Regions from separate parts of the Paenibacillus sp. VCA1 genome, predicted to be linked through region 2. Evidence: riboswitches for the same ligand, from Rfam matches in the RefSeq annotation. Region 2 holds a riboswitch; the other holds the start of a gene.

Region 1 (6,919 bases), on a different contig from region 2:
GCAAAAAACGGACGCCGCCGTTGCCGGGGGGCCGATTCCCCAGGAATCGATCCGTCTGCGCATTTTGGCCAACTCCGATAATCCGGACGACCAGCTGGTCAAAAGGCAAATCCGCGATGCGGTGGTCGAGCAAATGGATGCATGGGTACAGGAGCTGGACAATCCGCAAAGCCTGGAGGAGGCGCGGAAGACGATTCGGGAGCATTTGCCCGAAATAAACGAACTGGTCGGAAGGGAATTGGGGAAGAAGGGGATCGACTATGAATACAGCGTAGAGCTGGGTGTCGTTCCATTCCCTACGAAATTGTACGGAGGAACGGTTTATCCGGCAGGCAACTATGAAGCGCTGCGGATTACGCTGGGTGCCGGCAAAGGCCAGAACTGGTGGTGCGTGCTGTTCCCGCCGCTTTGCTTCATCGACGCCGGCAGCGGCGATGCTGCGGCGCAGCCGGCGGCCAAAGCGGAAACGGCCAAGGCGCAGGGCAAGGCGAAAAAGACGGCCTACAAACCGGGAGACCCGGAAGGGAAAACCGTAAAGGCTTCGGAGCAGGCGCCGGTCAAAGCTTCCGAACCGGAGGTTCGATTCTTCCTTTGGGATCTGTTAGAAGGGATCTTCAGCTGGTTTAAAGCTTTGTTCTAAACGATTCGGATACGGGGACACTGGTTTCCGTACGGATCGGCCGGTTACAACCTTCGTTTCAGGTGTGGTAATATAGGGGTACAATATATACGCGGTAAATTAGGATTAAAACGGCTCAACGTCACAATCATTGCTAGGCGTACGGAGGTTGAACGGCTTTACGGGCCGGCCGCCGCAGCATTGATTCGTTTTGAGCCTTTTTCGATACCGGGTGAACCATTCGACAGAAAGACAGGGATATCCATGGAACATACTGATCAAGAGCTTGGGACGGGGCGGCCGTCCACTCCTTTTTGGCGCATCGGGCCGGAACTATTGTCCGATCCTGCCAAGCTGCGGGAGGAACTGAAGCCGGCGGCTGCGATTCTTCGGGAAGGAGGCGTGGTCGCGTTTCCGACCGAAACGGTGTACGGTCTTGGCGCGGACGCGCGTTCGACGGAGGCGGTCGAGGCGGTATTTGCGGCGAAGGGCAGACCGTCGGATAATCCGCTTATCGTCCATATTGCGAACCGGGGCGGACTGGACGGACTGGTGAAGGCGGTGAGTCCTGCGGCACAGCGGCTGATGGATGCCTTCTGGCCGGGGCCGCTGACGATCGTGCTGCCGGTTCGGCCCGGCGCGCTGTCGCCCCGAGTGACGGCAGGACTGGACACGGTGGGGATCCGGATGCCGGATCACCCGGTGGCGCTGGCGCTCATCGCGGAATCGGGCTGTCCCGTGGCGGCGCCGAGCGCCAACCGTTCGGGACGCCCGAGCCCGACGCTGGCCGGCCATGTGATGGAAGACCTGGCCGGCACGATCGGCGGCATCGTCGATGGCGGCGCGACCGGCGTCGGCGTCGAATCGACCGTCGTTCAGGTGGCGGAGGACGGTTCCGTCATCGTTCTCCGTCCGGGGGGCGTCACGCTGGAGCAGCTGTCGCAGGCGGCGGGAGCGCCCGTGCGTTTGGACCCGGCGCTCTTGCCCGACGCCGGGAGCGACCACATCGAAGCTCCGAGAGCTCCCGGGATGAAATATACCCATTACGCCCCGAAGGGCGTGCTTCGGATCGTCGCCGGGCCGTCGGCGGCGGGAGTGTCCGATTGGATCAGCCGGAGCTTGCGGGAAGCGGCTGCCCGCGGCGAGCGAACCGGGGTTCTCGCTTTCGAGGAGCACATCGGGCGTTACCAAGCCGATTGCATTGAAAGCCTGGGCAGCTTGTCCGATTTAAGCGCGGCTGCGCATCGCCTGTACGCCGCCCTCCGCCGGATGGACGAGGAGGGCATCGGTTTTATTTTATCCGAGGCTTGCCCGGAAGAAGGACTGGGAGCCGCGATTATGAATCGTCTCCGAAAGGCGGCGGGACAGCGCGTGATCCGGCTTGATTGAACTTTTCGATAGCTTGGCCGCCAGAACGTACAAGTCATGATTGTCCACATGTCCGCATATGGTTGTACAAGAACCTAACGGACATGGGGGAATTGGAATGTTGGAGACATCCGCCGGTTTGGGTCAGCTGATTGCGATCCTCATTATGGCCGCGGCACTTGGTATGGATGCTTTTTCTCTGGGCATCGGGATCGGCATGAAAGGGATTCGCCTGCTGCATGTGTTGAAGATCAGCGCGCTCATCGGCATGTTTCATATCCTGATGCCGCTTTTGGGCATGTACGCCGGGCAATACATGAGCTCTTTGCTTGGGCAGGTGGCGGATTACGTTGCCGGAGGACTGCTCATCCTGCTTGGGGTCCACATGGTGTTCGGCTCTTTTAAAAGCGGGGAGGACCGGGTGATCGACCATCGCTCGCTGCTGGGCATGATGCTGTTCGCCTTGAGCGTCAGCGTGGATTCCTTTTCCGTCGGGCTTTCGCTCGGGATGTTCCAAAGCAATTTGGCGTTTACCGTTTTGGCCTTTGGAATCAGCGGCGGGGCGATGTCGGTATTGGGGCTCATGCTGGGCCGGAGGGCCAGCCGCAACCTGGGGGACTACGGGGAGGCGCTGGGAGGTGTAATCCTGCTGGCATTTGGCCTCGCCTTTATCTTTTGATACAATAATCGCCAAAGAACAATCCGGGAGGTGCGATAGACGTGAAACATATCTTGTTTGTGTGTACCGGGAACACGTGCCGCAGCCCGATGGCGGAAGCTCTTCTCCGCAAAATGGCCAAAGACCGCGGCATCGCTGTCGAAGCCCGTTCCGCCGGCGTCGCGGCGATGGACGGCTTATCGATGTCGCGTCATGCGGAAGCCGTTTTGCGCGACCACGAGATCGATGACCGTCTGACATCAAAATCGTTGAAGCCGGATGCGGTGGATTGGTCCGATTTGATCCTTACGCTTACCCAAAGCCATAAGCAGCAGGTCATCCGGAACTTTCCGCAGGCGGCGGACAAAGTGTACACGCTGAAAGAATACGTGGAAGACGACGAGAGCGTGTTAAACGACCTGAAAGAGCTGGACGGCCTGTACGCGACTTGGGAGGTCAAACGCTCGCTCGGACAGGAGCTGACGAATGAGGAGCGGGAACGCTTGATCGAAATCCAGCAACGGGTGCCGAGCTTCGATATTTCAGATCCTTTCGGGGGATCCCGGGAGGATTATGATTTGGCGGCGGCCGAAATCCGTGCCGCGATTGAACGGTTGCTCGATAAGCTGGAGGCTTACCGCGCGTTCTGATAACAGCCTGCCGCACGCCGGATCTTTTGCGGGACGGCCCCCGTTCGTTCGGAAGAAGCCGTGAAAGCCGTCTTTTAGGCGGCGGAAGGGCGAGAGTGAAATGGCTTGCTTTTCGGCGCTTAATGGCTTATGATGGTTGTGAAAAACCTTGGATCCGGTGTAACTGGCGACAACTGTGGATGAAACCACGATGGAGCACCGGATGATACGGCCGGTCGCCTGGGCAAAAGAGCAATTCTGCGGTAACCCGCGGACTGCTCTTTTTTGTATTCATGAGGGAATTTTGCGTCATCCCCGTGAAGGTATTTTCATCTTGTGGCTTTGAAATAGGGTATAATGTACAAGAAGTCACATAAGCACGAAATTCAGGGAGGTTTTTCGAAACATGAAGATTGCTGTGGGAACAGATCACGCGGGTGTGCGTTTGAAGGAAGACATCATCGCCGTCATTCGGGAAATGGGTCACGAGGTCGTGGACGTGGGGTGCAGCTGCGCTGACTCCGTGGACTATCCGGACTATGCCCTGCCCGTATGCGAGCAGGTCGTCTCGGGTGAAGTGGATCGCGGCATTCTTATTTGCGGAACCGGGATCGGCATGAGCATCGCTGCGAACAAGGTTCCGGGCATCCGCTGCGCGCTGGTGCATGACGTATTTTCCGCCAAAGCGACCCGGGAGCACAACGATTCCAACGTGCTCGCAATGGGCGAACGCGTTATCGGTCCCGGCTTGGCGCAGGAAATCGCCAAAATCTGGCTCGGCACGCCGTTCAGCAGCGGGGAGCGCCATACGCAGCGGGTTAGCAAAATCAAAGCGATCGAGGACCGTTATCTGCAGCATTAGGGAGGTGTTCGCATGGAATCGGCTGAACCGAGCATTCCATCGGAAGTTTCGCTAAAAGAGCAAGTATCGGATATTTTGCGGGAATTGGCGGAAGCGGCGGGGCTCGGCCCCGGCAAAGTCGTCGTGGTCGGAACCAGCACGAGCGAAGTGGCTGGCCGGCGGATCGGCACCTCGGGAGCGTTCGAAGTGGCCCAAGAACTGCTGGAAGGCATCCGGGAAGTCAGCGGCGAGTTCGGATTCGAGCTGGCGTTCCAGTGCTGCGAGCATTTGAACCGGGCACTCGTGGTGGAGCGTTCGCTTCTTGCGGCGCTGCGGCTTACCGAAGTGGCCGCCGTTCCCGTTCCGAAGGCCGGCGGGTCGATGGCCAGCGCCGCCTACCGCTCGATGAAGGAGCCGTGCCTGGCCGAATCCATCGAAGCGGATGCAGGGATCGACATCGGGGAAACGCTGATCGGCATGCACCTGCGGCGCGTCGCCGTGCCCTACCGTACCAAGCTGCGGTACGTCGGGCAAGCGCGCGTTAATGCCGCGTTCACCCGCCCGAAGCTGATCGGCGGCGAGCGGGCGGTCTACCGGGTATTGCCGGAGGAGCAGGATGCGGGCAGTGCATCGCATTGCGATTAAACACGGCGATTTAGCAGTAGAGGCAACAAGTATGGCTCAATATTAGTTTTGATAAAATGCGAAAGCAGCGGAGGGGACGGAATCGATTCTTACGAAGAACGATCCGTAACCGTAGCGGTCACCTCGCACGATGTCAGCCACTAAATTGTTTGAGCCGCAAATATGAAAGTTTATTTTAAGGGAGGAACAAGAAGATGGATCAATTGCGTAAAGCAGACCCAGCGGTATTGGATGCGATGAATTTGGAGCTGAAGCGGCAGCGCAGCAACATCGAGCTGATCGCTTCCGAAAATATCGTCAGCGAAGCGGTAATGGAAGCGATGGGCTCCGTTCTGACGAACAAATATGCGGAAGGTTATCCGGGCAAACGTTATTACGGCGGATGCGAACGCGTCGATATCGTCGAGGATATCGCCCGCGACCGCGCGAAGCAGCTGTTTGGCGCGGAACACGTCAACGTGCAGCCGCATTCCGGCGCACAAGCGAACATGGCGGTATACCTTGCCGCGATCAAGCCGGGTGATACGGTGCTCGGCATGAATTTGGCGCACGGCGGCCATTTGACGCACGGCAGCCCCGTAAACGCATCCGGACTGCTGTATAACTTCGTCGCATACGGCGTTCGCGAAGACAACTTCCTGATCGATTACGACGAAGTGCGCAAAGCCGCATTCAAACATCGTCCGCGGCTGATCGTTGCCGGCGCCAGCGCGTATCCGCGCACGATCGACTTCGAAGCATTCGCTTCGATCGCAAACGACGTGGGCGCATTGTTCATGGTCGACATGGCCCATATCGCTGGCTTGGTAGCCGCCGGCGTTCATCCAAGTCCGGTGCCTCACGCCCAATTCGTCACGACGACGACGCACAAAACGCTGCGCGGTCCGCGCGGCGGCATGATCTTGTGCAAGCAGCCTTGGGCGCAGGCGATCGACAAGGCGGTTTTCCCTGGAACCCAAGGCGGACCGCTCATGCACGTCATTGCATCCAAAGCCGTCGCTCTCGGCGAAGCGCTTGATCCTTCGTTCAAAACCTATGCCCAAAACGTCGTGAAAAACGCCAAGGTTCTTGCCGAAACACTGATCGGCGAAGGCCTGAACATCGTGTCCGGCGGCACGGACAACCACCTGATGCTGGTCGATACCCGCAGCGTCAACATTACGGGTAAGGACGCCGAGAAGGTGCTGGATTCCATCGGCATTACGGTCAACAAAAACGCGATTCCATTCGATCCGACCAGCCCGTTCGTTACGAGCGGCATCCGGATCGGCACGCCTGCGGCCACCTCGCGCGGCATGGACGAAGCGGCGATGGAGAAGATCGGCAAAATTATCGCCATGACGCTGAAGCAGCCGCAGGACGAAACGGTGCTGTCCAAAGCGGCTGCCATGGTGAAGGAACTGACGGATCAATATCCGCTGTATCCGGAACTCAACTATTAATTTCGAAGCGACGTACACCTGAAAGGGCTGGAGGCTTGGCCTCCGGCTCTTTTTTTAATAGATCAGGGATTCCCGCAAGCGGCTGATTCGGCTTCATTGCTAAGGCCGCTACTTGCGGGTTGTTTGCATTAGCCCATACCCATTCCGGACCGATCCGGCGAACAATCGGCCAGGCGTCTTATGCCCTGTGTCACAAAAGGTTTAATCTTCCGCGGCTTAGGGCGAAAATAAACATGTGAAACGTGGTGCAATTTCATTTCAGGGAATGATATAATAAACAAGATTTGTGTACCTAGACGTCTTTGCACATGGCAAACCGGCACTGGCAGCACTTAGACTTACGATTACCGGAGGGACAATACAATGGGAAAACTGGTGATTTGCGATCACCCTTTGATTCAACACAAGCTGACTTTTATCCGTGATGTGCGGACAAACACAAAAGATTTCCGTGAACTTGTTGACGAAGTTGCTTCTTTGATGGCTTATGAAATTACGCGCGAGGTTCCGCTTGAAACGGTGAAGGTCCAGACGCCTGTCGCCGAGGTCGACGGCAAGGTGCTTGCCGGACGCATGCTCGGACTCATTCCGATTCTGCGTGCGGGTCTTGGCATGCTTGACGGGGTTCTGAAGCTCATTCCGGCGGCGAAGGTGGGCCATGTCGGCTTGTTCCGCGATCCGGAAACGCTGCAGCCGGTCGAATACTACACCAAGCTG
Region 2 (6,919 bases):
TCCTTTCTCCACCAGCTGACAAACGGCTATGGCGGTAAACAATTTGCATCCCGAAGCGATCCCGTACCGAGTATTTGAATTGTTCCCCAGTGAATCGGAACGGTTGGCATACCCGAAGCTTATTTCTGCCAAAACATGTTGCTCCGCTTTGACGAGCACCGTTCCCGAAAAACGGTTTTGGTTTTGCAGTTCCTCGATTCGTTTTATAAGCTCTGCCTTCATATTGCCCTCCTATTTCATCGTCCGTGACGCACTACGTTCCTAACCTGTCCGCATGAATTTCCTTCAACAGCCGATCCGCCCGCTTTGCGCTGTCATACATCCAGGGAGGTGTTTTGGGATGACGAAGAATTTCTTCCGTCGTCATCCAGCTCACGGCTGCAACCTCACCCGGGCTTTTTCTAAAGGCGGTGCCTTGATCGTATTCGCAAAGAAAAACGATATTGATAACCGGACGACCCTCGTCCGTGACAAAAGAGGAGCTATGTACAAAATGCAGCTTTTCCTTAATGCGAACGCCGACTTCCTCGTCAATTTCCCTGCTTAAGGTCCGTTCCAAAATGTCTTGTGAAAATCCCTCCTGCTCCACCGTCCCGCCGACAAAAGACAACGTGCCGGCCGCATGCGTCTCCTCCGCCCCGCGTTCGATCACAAGCCATTTATCGTTCTGAAAAATTGCTCCTTCGACGTTAACGACGAACACTGTTTTTCCTCCCGCCCGTTTATTATTTGAGGATATTGCAAAAATCCAAAAAGCGGCTTCCAATGAGCAATATATAGAGCGAAACGGATGAATTCGTCTATATTTGTACCCTGGAGCGGCAGGAATCGAATGTTGCAAAATCCTGATTTAGCTGTCCATCTGTAGTTTACAAAACTCCATTTTGGCCATTGAATTCGATCGTTTCATCGCCTGCGCCGAATGTTTCAATCCCGATCATTTCCGGCCGAAACGAAAATAACCGGCTGCTTGCCGGCTATATCCTACGTCGATCATCCATTGTAGTTTTTCCAAGGGTTAGGCAACTTAAGTTTACCATCCTAAAGCCCGGTTGTGGCGGTAAACCTTTTTTTAAAAGCTCTTTACCGAAAATCCGAAGCTGTTTATTTTATGCTCCTAAGAAATGGATTTTAAATGCCCGACGGAAGCGAAATCCACGATTCTATACGTACCGCCTTCATCCTGTAACGTCGTTATGGAACATTCCGGAATCAACTCGCTTTGTACCGCAATGAAATTCGGATGCCAAGCTTCCAGTTCGTTCTCGGGAAAGGCATGAACCAAAAAATCGGTGATTAACCCTCCGTGCGTCACCAAAACAACGCTGCCCGGAGCCGGATATTGGGCCGCCAGTTCGGCCAATAAGGAGGATAAACGTTCCCCGGCTTGTTTTGCCGAATCGCCTACGGGCGGCATATATTCGGGTTCACGCGTACAACGCTCCCACATGGCGACAAACTCGTCAAAGCTTTGTCCCGGCAGGTCCCCCCAATTCGCGCGTTCCCGCAAACGGCGATCCGCATAAACGGGCGATTTCGTTGCCAACGCAATATGTTCGGCGGTTTCCCGGGCTCTGCGCAGCGGGCTGGAGTATACTGCGTCGATGGGCAACCCGGAGAAACGTTTACCCGTCGCCTGCGCTTGCATCACTCCCCTGGAGGTCAGAGGAACATCGCCAACGGCTTTTTCTTTCAATGCATGCCTTACAAGAAAAAAAGTCGTCATTTACAAGCCACCTATCCTTGTTTTAATAAACGTATGTGGGGAATGGCGCTTTTTTGCCGGGCTCGGGCAGGTTTAGGGATATATTCGGTTATGGCAAAAGTTATTGGGCAAGCGTCGAGACGCTGAACAGGTCATTCGCCCAAAATTTTGTTCACCGCTGCATCCTCGCCAACGCATGTTCGGTAAACAAGCGGTGCTTTTCGCGCATTTGCCGCTCGATGTCGGGCGGAAGCCCCCACTCGGACAAACCGGAAGCGGGCTTCAGCGCAGCGAACAGATCCCAAACAGGCAAAGCCGAATAATCCAAACCCGGATTTCGCGTTTGATACCGCTGCGTGAACCCGTCCATGGCATCGGTGCCGGAAGCCCATAACAGCTCGAGCCTGGCGTTCGCCAAATCAAATAACGGATCTCCGATCGCCGCATCCTCCCAATCGATCAATGACGCAATGCGGCCATCCTTCCAAATGACGTTTCCCGGCCAGAAGTCTCCATGCAGCAGCACGTCCCGGTTCGCTTGCGGCAAAGGCCAAACGGCCTCCAGCGCGTCCCGGATCCGCCCTTCGCTTAACGAGTCGTCCATCCGTTCCGGCCTTTTGTTCAGCCTGGCTTCACACCCATCGTTTTGTTTCGGAAGAAAATGAAGCGCATGCCGCTCCCATGCCACTTGATGGATATCCGACAACCGGTCCGCCAGCTGCAGCATGGCATCAGGCACATTTTCCATCGACCCGAGGACTTCGCCTTCCATGAACTCCGTGACCAGCAGCGGCGCACCTCCAAACCTATCCAAAGCGATATAAGGCGCGGGAACAGGCAGACCCGCCGCCTTTAAACGCTGCAGAAGCATAAATTCATGCTGCGCGATTTGAGGATTTCTGCTGCGATCGGCTTCGCCATGCCGGCGTGCAAGCAGTTTTCGCACAGCGCCGTCAGGCATTTCAACGTCAAGCCTCGTCACCTGGGCCGAAACGCCGCCCTGAAGCGCGCGCGTCCCAAGCAGCTTTGCTCCCGGTTCGATTAGTTGAACGACCTGCTCCCATTGCTCGCGTATCATGCGATCTACGCCAACCTTTTCCTGATCTGCTGCAAAACTTGTTCCTTTAACTCTGCTGACCGTGCCGAAAGCTCCGTCCCCGTTTCCTCGAATGAAGTCCGCACGCCGTCATCCTTCATGCTGCCAAGATTGATCTCGACGGTAATCCATGCGGACTGAACCGCTGCGTCCAGCATCAAAAGCGCGATGCCAAGATCCGAAATGACGTTTTTATTGACCTGGACGGTTACCCCGGCTAATGCCGACATGATTTCCAGACAGCGTTTCATCAGATGAAGCGGCACGGATGCCGCCTGTACCGCCGCTTGCTGCAGGGCGACGGAACGATGCCGTTTCTCCTCGTCGGTCCCTTTCGGCAGCGCGAGCGCGGCCATGTAGCCATTAAACGATTCCATATCCTTTTTCAAAAAAAGCTCCGCTTCGGCCATCGCGGCTTCCATCAGCTTTACGATGTCCGCCATTTTCTCCCGTACGGATTCGAACTTCGGTCCGCTCGTTATGTTGGCAACCATGGAGCCCATGGACGCGCCAAGCGCTGCAGCCAAAGCCGCCACGCTTCCCCCGCCCGGCGTCGGCGCGCTTGAAGCGGCCGCTTGCAAAAACCGCCGGACCGTTTGATCAAAAACCTGATTTTCTCCGCTCACGTCCTACACCTCTTTCGATTGCTCCTGCAGCCGGATGGCATGCAATAGATTTTCAAACAGCAGGACGGTCGTCAACGTCCCGACTCCGCCCGGAACCGGCGTCACTGCTTTGGCGGCATCCACGGCCTCGGGAACCGCATCGCCGACGATGCCGGTTGGCGTCTCGGAGATCCCGGCGTCGATGACGACCAGCTCCGGATGCAGCATGTCCGCGGTGATCAGCCCCGCGCACCCGGTGGCGGTCATCAAAATGTCCGCGCCTGCAATATGTTTGGCCAGATTTTGCGTATAGTAATGGCAGACGGTGACGGTCGCGTTTTCGCGAAGCAGCATCTGCATCAAAGGTCTGCCGACCGTTTCCCCGTGTCCGACAAGCACGACGTTTTTCCCTTGCAGCGAAAATCCGAAATGCTTCACGATCCGGATGCACGCCTGCGGCGTAGCCGGGTAAATGCCGGCGCCGCCCGTCATGCAGGCAAGTTTGTTTGCCGACGATATGCCGTCCACGTCTTTTTCCGGCCGGATGGCGTCGCAGCAAGTTTGCAGGCGAATATGCCTCGGAAGCGGCAGCTCCAGCATGATGCCGTGCACCGCCGGATCCCGGTTTAATTTCCCGATCTCGTCAAGCAGCCGCTGCTCCGTCACCTCCGGCTGAAACGTAATCAGGTCGAACGCGATGCCGAGCTGACGTGCTTTTTTCTCTTTCACTCTTGCATAATATGCCGACGCCGGATCTCCCTCAACCAAAATAACAGCCAGCCGCGGCCGAATCCCTTTCCCCTTGCAGCGGTTCACTTCCTCGATGATGGATTCGGATACTTCGCTCGCCAGCGGTTTTGTTTTTAACAGCATGCTCATTCCTGTCGCCTCCGATTTTGGTTTCAAACAAAAAAAGCATTCGGAAGGATGACCCTCCAAATACTTTTGCCCAGGCGTGCGGCTGTTATGATCCATGTGCTCCCTCGTGGTTCCCCACGTTACGCCAGTTACACATGGCCGAAAAGTTATCATGATTATCATTATTGTATCACAAAATTGCCGGTTATACGCTATCGATTTACCTATGTTCGTTCAGATTAAGTCCTCTTTCAAAATGCCGTAAATCTCCAGGTCAACGATCCCTTTGCCGGACCATAAAGACGCCTGCCTCAGTAGCCCCTCTTTTCTGAACCCGTTTTTCAGCAAAACCTTTTTGGACGCTTCATTCTGGGGCATCACTTCGGCCTGGATCCGGTTCACAAGGACTTCGTCGAACAAATACCGGGTGAGCGCTCGCAGCGCTTCCGTAGCAATTCCTTTTCCGTAATGCCGTTCGGCCAAAAAATATCCCACCGTCACCGAATTCACCTTCCGGTTCCAATCGCACGCTTCGATGATGCCCAGCAGCTTGTCGGGCTCCTGCACCGCAAAAATTCCCCATTTGATCCGGCTTTTTTTCAAAAAATCGCGTTCGAAATGCCCGATCATGTTTTTGACCGTCTCTTTGTTATGCTTCGGAATGATGCCGGCAATACGTAAAAACCTTGTCATTGTCATAGATTTCAAATACTTCTTCCAGATGTTCCGCACCGATTTTGTCCAAGATGAGCCTGTCTGATTTAATGACCGGAAACCGGCCGAATGGCGCTTCTGTGTTCATTTCTAACTCCTCCATAAGCCAAGCGATGGCTTCGCCGTTTTTAACCGCTTTTCTTGATCGGGACGTATAAATCCACCCTGCATTTCCCCTCCGCATCCTGCGCGGGATCGTTCAGGCAAAATTCCAGGCACGGGCGGTCATCCGCTTCGTATCCGCTGTTCGGGAGCCAAAGGCCGAATACGTTTTGGTACGCAAGCACAAATTGATCGATCGTGTCGTAAAAAGGATATACCGCAAACATGCCGCCGGGCAACGGCTTGAATCGAATCTCAGTTTCATCCTCCGCCATAAACCCTGCGGGCAGCGTGATGCAAGCATCATACCGGCAGCTATATTCGTCCACCAGCCCCCCATCGTCCAGCGATATCCCGATAAATTGCTGATTTTGCGGCGTCAATCCCCGCTCTGCGGCCCAGCGGCCCAGCTTGTCCCATGCGCTTCCGGTATCGAGATAGCTCCCGACATGCCGGACGTATGCGACGTTCAATGCCGGCAATTCTTTGATTTTTATCATTTGATTCCACGCCCTTTCTAGCAGCGAATGCTTACGATGTTGATTGTAAGCTTTCCCGGACGTCGTCTCTTCCTGTTTCTTGCTTGCTGCTTCCGAAAAATTGCTATGTTTCCCCTGATGCTTGCGCACGCCGGTTGGCGTCGTTCCGTAACGCTTTTTGAATAACGCATGATAAGCCGACAGCGATTCGAATCCGCATTCGTTTGCAACCGCGAGAACCGTCATGTTCGTTTCCGCCAGCAGCCTTACGGACTTTTCCAACCGTTTTCGGTTCAGGAAAGCCATCGGCGTCTCTCCCGTGACCGCGGCAAATATGCGGGAGAAGTGATATTTGGAGAAATTCGCCGCATGCGCCAAATGTTCGAGCGACAATTTTTGTCCGGCGTTTTCTTCCATATAACGAATAACCGCATCGATCCTGTTTTTATATTCCTCGTTTGTCACTACCGGATTCTCAGCCCTTTGCAAATGGTTACCAAAATTATACACGAAAGAAGCGGCTTCGGGAGGAGCGATCTGGATGAGGAAACATTTTTTGCGATCACCGATGGGAAAAAGACTTGTCACAAGGAGGACTCCTACTTTATACCGTATATACCGGTGCAGGACGTTCTCCAAGTGAACGACTTTGTCAAGTTTTTTTGGACGCGCATCCGCTAACGTGATTTATAGAATGCCTCGCCAGCCGCTTACATCGCATTGGCCGTATTTATTGTCACCCGCAGCAACCACCGAGCCGTCCGATTGAAGGCCGATGGTATGAGCGCAACCCGCCGCAACCGCCACGATATCGCGCCAGCGACTTACATTGCATTGGCCATATTTATTATCGCCCACGGCCGTCACCGTGCCATCCGATTTCAGACCAATGGTATGGCTGCTACCCGCCGCTATCGCCACAATGCCGCGCCAACCGCTTACGTCACACTGGCAATGATGATTTCGGCCCGCAGCCACCACTGTGCCATCCGATCTAAGGCCAACGGTATGCAGGTAACCGGCTGCAACCGCCACCATATCTCGCCAGCCGCTTACATCGCATTGGCGATACCGATTATTCCCCACAGCCGTCACCGTTCCGTTCAATTTAAGACCGACGATATGCCAATCACCGGCCGCGACCGCTGCCATTTCACGCCAGCCGCTTACATTGCATTCGCCTTCATGATTTCGACCGACAGCCACCACCGTGCCATCCGATTTAAGCCCAATGGTACGGCGCCAACCCGCCGCAACCGCCACGATATCGCGCCAGTCGTTTACATCGCATTGGCCATGCTTATTCCAACCCGCAGCCGCCACCGTGCCATCCGATTTAAGACCGATGGTATGAGCATTC

The links. Region 2 has a riboswitch for ZMP and ZTP ahead of RJP21_RS09920 (bifunctional 5,10-methylenetetrahydrofolate dehydrogenase/5,10-methenyltetrahydrofolate cyclohydrolase). Riboswitches for the same ligand answer to the same signal wherever they lie in the genome.
Region 1: another riboswitch for ZMP and ZTP. It lies ahead of rpiB (ribose 5-phosphate isomerase B); the one in region 2 lies ahead of RJP21_RS09920 (bifunctional 5,10-methylenetetrahydrofolate dehydrogenase/5,10-methenyltetrahydrofolate cyclohydrolase).

Annotation. Positions count from the first base shown of each region.
Region 1 covers NZ_JAVLSX010000003.1:159,182-166,100, reverse strand. The annotation lists gene spoIIR (stage II sporulation protein R) at 1-640, shown strand, start outside; gene RJP21_RS07410 (L-threonylcarbamoyladenylate synthase) at 884-2,008, shown strand; gene RJP21_RS07405 (manganese efflux pump MntP) at 2,106-2,666, shown strand; gene RJP21_RS07400 (low molecular weight protein arginine phosphatase) at 2,708-3,295, shown strand; ZMP/ZTP riboswitch at 3,445-3,527, shown strand; gene rpiB (ribose 5-phosphate isomerase B) at 3,681-4,136, shown strand; gene RJP21_RS07390 (TIGR01440 family protein) at 4,149-4,760, shown strand; gene glyA (serine hydroxymethyltransferase) at 4,955-6,202, shown strand; gene upp (uracil phosphoribosyltransferase) at 6,566-6,919, shown strand, end outside.
Region 2 covers NZ_JAVLSX010000004.1:142,880-149,798, reverse strand. The annotation lists gene RJP21_RS09945 (serine hydrolase domain-containing protein) at 1-222, opposite strand, end outside; gene RJP21_RS09940 (NUDIX hydrolase) at 254-703, opposite strand; gene RJP21_RS09935 (histidine phosphatase family protein) at 1,118-1,726, opposite strand; gene RJP21_RS09930 (phosphotransferase family protein) at 1,878-2,783, opposite strand; gene RJP21_RS09925 (cyclodeaminase/cyclohydrolase family protein) at 2,789-3,427, opposite strand; gene RJP21_RS09920 (bifunctional 5,10-methylenetetrahydrofolate dehydrogenase/5,10-methenyltetrahydrofolate cyclohydrolase) at 3,431-4,285, opposite strand; ZMP/ZTP riboswitch at 4,347-4,427, opposite strand; partial or broken gene RJP21_RS09915 (GNAT family N-acetyltransferase) at 4,499-5,066, opposite strand; gene RJP21_RS09910 (AraC family transcriptional regulator) at 5,107-6,147, opposite strand; gene RJP21_RS09905 (RCC1 domain-containing protein) at 6,247-6,919, opposite strand, start outside.